2 regions of the Paenibacillus nuruki genome follow, and region 1 is predicted to be linked to the other one. Evidence: riboswitches for the same ligand, from Rfam matches in the RefSeq annotation. Region 1 holds a riboswitch; the other holds the start of a gene.
The links. Region 1 has a riboswitch for FMN ahead of ribD (bifunctional diaminohydroxyphosphoribosylaminopyrimidine deaminase/5-amino-6-(5-phosphoribosylamino)uracil reductase RibD). Riboswitches for the same ligand answer to the same signal wherever they lie in the genome.

Region 1 (3,217 bases):
CTTCATTTTCCCGATCTTCATCATCAACTACAATAATCACTTTTCCTTGCTTCAGATCTTCTAATGCTTCTTCGATAGAATGTAAGTGGGTAGATGCATGATTCATTGATATAACCTCCTTTTGAACTCTCTCGCGCTTTTACTGCCAAGCGCTTGCTGTAAGATATTTTGCTTTGCAAAAATCATTTTTTATTGAACTCTTTCGCGCTTTTACTGCCAAGCGCTTACTGTAAGATATTTTGCTTTGCAAAAATCATTTTTTTATTGAACTCTTTTGCGCTTATACTGCCAAGCGCTTACATATATCCATTTTCCTGCAAAAATTGACTGGTGATTGATGGCTTTTTCTGATGGGTTGCATCATTAGCTGTATTCGATTGGTACTGTAATAAATGTTCGACATATTTACCAAGCACATCACATTCAATATTGACCATGTCGCCTGCTTTGCGGTAAGCAAGCACTGTTTCTTTAAGCGTATGAGGAATAATCGAGATTGTAAACGAAGTGCTGGTTACCGATACTACCGTTAAGCTGATTCCATCGACTGTGATTGAACCTTTGGGAATGATATAACGAAATAAATCATGATCTGTCGGTGCAATCTGGAAAATCACAGCATTCTGGTTGCTCTGTATCTGCTCAATATGCGCTGTTCCATCGACATGACCTTGTACAATATGCCCTCCAAAGCGTCCGTTGGCGATCATCGCCCGCTCTAGATTAATCGGACTGCCTGTCGTCAGTTCTTTAAGACTGGACGACCGATAAGTCTCTGGCATTACGTCTACTGTAAACATCGAACCTGCAATCGTGGTTACTGTTAAGCAGACCCCGTTACATGCTACGCTGTCTCCAATTTGAAGCCCGTCCATAATACGTGATGCGTTAATACCCAGAACCATCGTTTCACCACGTCGTCCATTTTGTCTCAGTGTTCCTATTTCTTCGATCAATCCGGTGAACATAGATAGATATCCTCCTTTCGATAAAGCTGATCTGCTCCAAGGTTATAGGTGATGATAACGTGGTAATCCACTGATATAAACATTGTCCTCTAACGTCTCTATTTCGAGTTCATCTAAAGTGACTGCTTGATTCATTTTTTCAAATCCGTCAAATGCAAAAGTGGATAATGTACCCCCGATAATTTTGGGAGCAAAAAATAAAGTGATTCGATCGATCAATCCAGCTTCAAGCATCGAACCGTTCAGCGTACCTCCACCTTCTAACAGAATCGAAGATATCTCCAGTTCGCCAAGCTTTTTCAGCGCAAAAGGAAGATCCACATACGGGCCGCTACCACAGATAATGACTGTGATTCCACGTTCTTGTAGTTCATGGATACGATCTCGATTCGCTTGATATGTTGTGACAATAATCGTAGGAGCCACTTCTGTATTTAATAGTTTGGCGGTATCAGGAATACGAAGTTGCGAGTCAATCACAATTCGAGTCGGCTGAACACCTGTCACTTCTGTACGTGTGGTCAGCTCAGGATCATCAGCCAATACTGTACCAATGCCTACCATAATGCCTTGATGACGATGACGCATCGTATGAACGATCGTACGAGCATCGCTATTGGATATCCATTTACTATCTCCTGTGCGAGAAGCCAGACGACCGTCTAACGTACTAGCTGTTTTGAGCGTTACGAAAGGTAGCCCTGTTGTAATATATTTGTTAAATGTTTCGTTCAGTCGTTCCGATCGCTTAGCCAGTACTCCTGTCACCACTTCAATCCCATGACTGCGTAACTTTTCGATACCTGAACCAGCTACCTGTGGATTCGGATCTACTGCTGCCACCACAACCCGCTTCACTTTTTCTTTGATCAGACGATCACTACAAGGAGGGGTTTTGCCATAATGACTGCATGGCTCTAATGTCACATACGCTGTTGCACCTTCTGCTTGATCTCCTGCCATATTGAGCGCATGGACTTCAGCATGTCCGGTTCCACGTTGTAAATGGGCTCCCATCCCTACAATTCTGCCGTCTTTGACGACTACGCAACCAACAACAGGATTGATATCTGTCTGCCCTTGAGCCTTTTCTGCTAAATCTAGTGCTAGTGTCATGTAAAATTCATCATTGATTACGTTCATGATTAAGGGCTCCTTCGATACAATATATCTTTCATACCGCAACATGCAATGGATCATCTATACGGTAATGATTTAACATATTCGTATCCTCATATTTAGTTACTATTCATAATTTAATAACTAAATTATAAAGGTTAAAATGATACAATGACAAGCAAAAAGCCCTGTAAACCGGAATAATATCCGAATGTTTACAGGGCTTAACATCTTCATGTATAGGAGTAAGAATGGAATGTGCTTATTTGATGGCGATCGTATGTCTGTAAATGTACAGCACAAAACTGTATATCTACTATCGGCTCAGCTTGATCCACTGATCCAATATCAACATATTTTCAATATATAGACTATCATCAGAGACCAAATAAACCTGTTATCCACAGATTATTGCTTCCTGAAAATAGTAAACTATACACTCAAATAAGTGCATCTTAATTCAGAAATCGCTATGCAAGCGACTTCTGTATCCCTCTCCCATCCAGACTATACTGTCGGCTCCGGATTCTCACCAGATCCACCGTCTATGGTTATACAACACATAGCCGGGTCACGGACTTAGAGACCTATACAAACTTGATCTCAACACCGCCGGTGGGGAATTGCGCCCCGCCCCGAAGGATAACGTATGAAATTATAATCACGATTTTGCTGTGATGCTGAAATCATATCATCGAAACAATTAAAAATCAAGAAAGCTCCATTTTCACCTTTTTTGTAGATAGTCATTATGAATATTATTCTTTTGAAAATGACTTATCGCATGACTTGTCTATTACTAATATTGTATAATAAATTGACTTTTTTATAGTTAGATAATGTATGTTGTTGCCCATTGTAAGTTCTTTATTATTCACATAGAAAGGTGCTTGATGATGCTATTTATCCACAAAAAGCTTATTCGCAAACTGACTACACCGTACATAGAAGCTAATATGCAGATCTGTTATGCCCAGTCTCAAAGTTTTGCTTCCTATTCTAGTAAAACGATATTGCTCCTAAATCACGATAAGCTAATCATTTTATTTCTTAATTTTTTCTCATCAAAAGTCATACATACTCTAGAGATTCCAGTGACTGATCTACAGGAGCAGAATTATAATACAGGC
Region 2 (3,217 bases), 1.7 Mb from region 1:
GCAACAGCGCAGAAAATTGCGGTAGAGTATTTCGATACTAGTGATAAGCAGTTAGATAGTGAAGGTTGGAATGTACGTTTTCGCAAAAAAGCAGATAAAGATAATTTTGAAATGACGTATAAAAAGCGTTATAACATTGCTAACGGAAATATTGATGCGGCGTTAACTCTAGCGAATCAACAAGGATTTGATGCATCAGATACGAATTATGAAGCTGAAGTCGATTGGGGTTATGGTAAGCAGACGTTAAGTCTTTCTAATGATAAAAAGTCTAAAGCAACCACATCAGGAGCCACATTGCCAGCAGATAGCAAAGCATTGTCTCTACTTGTAGATAATCTTCCAGGGAAATTGAAAAAGTGGAAAGATGGATCAAGCTGGGGTGAAAAGCAGCTAAAAGTGTCTCGTGCTTATGGACCTGTAGTAGCTAGTAAATATGAAGGAACATGGAACGGAATCGATGTGGATGTTGAAATTTGGCCCATTCGCAATGCTTCAGGAACAGGTACAGAGCCAGTGATAGAGATTTCGTTCAAAACCGATGATTACAATACAGCAGCAGCAGATCGTCAACAATTAATGAACTATTTGAATCAAGAAGGTTGGTTAGTACCACAAGATTCACTCAAAACACAATTGGTATTAGATCGTTACTAAGAACATCTATTTAAAAATAGACAAAAAAAGAAGCACCCTGCGAGGTGCTTCTTTTGGTTGTTCTATTAGTATCCGCTGCGTTCCATATTGCCCATACCTGCGAATAATGCTGCACCGAAAACAAGAAAGATAACAATGTAAATAACAATAACGATTGCTGCCCATAACAGTCCTGCTTTGGCATAGTTAGCTTTGGTAGGATGAGTACCGCCACCAAAAGCCCATACAAATAACATTACTAGATTGACAATTGGAATAGCTAACAATAAAAGTGTAAGCATCCATTCTTTCACACTAATAATAGAAGCAGGTGCATCCGGTTGCGCAGGCGGGTAACCATTGTTTTGCGAATTATAATCCAAATTTTTCTACCCCTCTCAATTATGTACTGAATATTGTGGAAACATGTAAAGCATCTATGATTATACAACTGTTACAGATATGTGACAATAGAGTAATGCAAAAGAAAATAGTTATATTTTCCATTTTTATCGACAAATCTATAAATGTATAGAAACATTCGATCATGACTAGACAGAAATTATATTTGTTGTATAGTATAGTTAATTGATCGGGATTAAATGTTTTAATCTATTGTTAGCTATTTATTTGTACAAAACTATTGCAAGTTACTAAAAGTATCTTTATAATGAGATATATTGAATGTTTGATACAAGAAAGTTTTCAAATCTTGTTTTCATGGTTAAACATGAGAGTAGCTAAATTATACTAACAAACCAAAATCGAATAGAGATCTTCGGGGTAGGGTGCAATTCCCGACCGGCGGTGAACATTTTTTTACAAGTGAAAAAATGGTAGCCCGCGACTCATTTTTCGTTTTATAGAGGAATGACTGATCTGGTGAGAATCCAGAGCCGACGGTAAAGTCCGGATGGGAGAAGATCAACCGATAAGCATGCCAGTGTATTGTAAAATACAGTTGCACGTTTATTTGATCAAGCCCCCGTTTATTGTACGTTGATAACGGGGGCTTTCCGTATGAGATCTCATATTCAAATTCTAATCACGTAGGGAGTTTGAATCATGGAAAATGCAAGTTATAACATCAAAACAGCATCATCAGCTAGACAGCGTCATATTAAAAGTGGATTTTGGCTTGTTTTTGTAGGCGCCGCTTTATGGGGCGTTGATCCACTGTTCCGAATTATTTTGCTGAAAACAATGACTTCAACTCAGTTGGTATTGTTGGAGCATTTGATTGTTTTTCTAGCGGCGGCTCCGGTATTATGGGTGAACCGTGCTGAATTAAAAGGATTAAAAATGCGCCATATTGGAGCGTTATTGTTCTTATCATGGGGTGGATCAGCAATTGCTACGATTCTATTTACGATGGGATTGGCTCATGGTAACCTCAATGCCGTCTTATTATTACAGAAATTACAACCAATCTTTGCCATCGTATTAGCCCGTATTATTTTGAAAGAAGTATTACCGCGTGGATTTGGCTGGTTATTTGCTTTAGCATTAGTCGGTACGTATATTTTAACTTTCGGATTCGCGATTCCGATTGGTCATATGAGTGAATTTGTACAGGTCGGTAGTTTATTTGCTCTAGGTGCAGCTGCATTATGGGGTGGATCTACAGTTATGGGACGCTTAATGGTGGGACAGATGAAATATGAGACCGTCACATCATTGCGCTTTATTATGGCACTACCATTATTGCTTGTATTAACTTGGCATGAAGGTGCAGCTTGGAGCCTATCTGCTGATTCTGGTGGTATCGCAGCGGTATCATTGAATTTGCTAGGTCAAGCCTTATTGCCGGGCTTGCTCAGTCTATTGATGTATTATAAAGGATTATCGACCACCAAAGCTTCGGTAGCAACATTAGCAGAATTGAGCTTTCCATTAGTCGGTGTCATTATTAACTGGATCGTATTTGGACAATTATTAACATGGGCTCAATTGGTCGGATTCTTGTTAATCTGGGTAGCGTTATTCTTTATTTCCAGACGTCAACAACCATCTGATGCCAAAACAGCAGTACCTTCTGCATCATAAGCTCTGTTGTATCAAAAAGAATATGTTCATCTATCTATAAATAGTAACTTTAATATCAAAAATCCTGTCTACCCAGCGAAATTCCGCTATAGTAGACAGGATTTTTTTAATTTGTATAAGATAGCGATGTCATAAGATATTGAATATTCAGTAGCTTGTCATCTCAAGTCTGAAAGCATCCTATATTTATTGAATACGTACTAGATCGAAGAAGTCTAACTCTCCATAACCATTTCCTTTACTAAAACGAATCGTATGATTACCTGCTGTCAACGATAGACGTTGCGTTGATAATCCCCAATTTTCCCAACCTTTATTCGTAATAAAAAAGTCTGTTGCATTATTGCTATCGACAGAAAGGCGCAGAGTAGACCAATCCAGTCCATCGGTGCCATTGCCTGTACGTGCAGCTAGCATATAGGTTCCTGTTGTAGGAACATTCACAGAATATTGTACATAACTGCCTGTTGTATCAATATGACCTGCTTTGGACGATCCTGAACCATTAGGGCTTGAAGAAGCATAAGCTGCTCCG

Region 2: it holds a riboswitch for FMN, as region 1 does, so the genes downstream of both, RCP16_RS12275 (DMT family transporter) here and ribD (bifunctional diaminohydroxyphosphoribosylaminopyrimidine deaminase/5-amino-6-(5-phosphoribosylamino)uracil reductase RibD) in region 1, are expected to answer to the same signal.

The regions. Positions count from the first base shown of each region.
Region 1 is NZ_OY725677.1:1,066,068-1,069,284, reverse strand. It holds gene ribB (3,4-dihydroxy-2-butanone-4-phosphate synthase) at 1-106, opposite strand, end outside; gene ribE (riboflavin synthase) at 297-968, opposite strand; gene ribD (bifunctional diaminohydroxyphosphoribosylaminopyrimidine deaminase/5-amino-6-(5-phosphoribosylamino)uracil reductase RibD) at 1,011-2,111, opposite strand; FMN riboswitch at 2,574-2,734, opposite strand; gene RCP16_RS04755 (hypothetical protein) at 3,182-3,217, shown strand, end outside.
Region 2 is NZ_OY725677.1:2,751,440-2,754,656, reverse strand. It holds gene RCP16_RS12285 (hypothetical protein) at 1-657, shown strand, start outside; gene RCP16_RS12280 (hypothetical protein) at 723-1,019, opposite strand; FMN riboswitch at 1,407-1,565, shown strand; gene RCP16_RS12275 (DMT family transporter) at 1,702-2,682, shown strand; gene RCP16_RS12270 (family 43 glycosylhydrolase) at 2,869-3,217, opposite strand, start outside.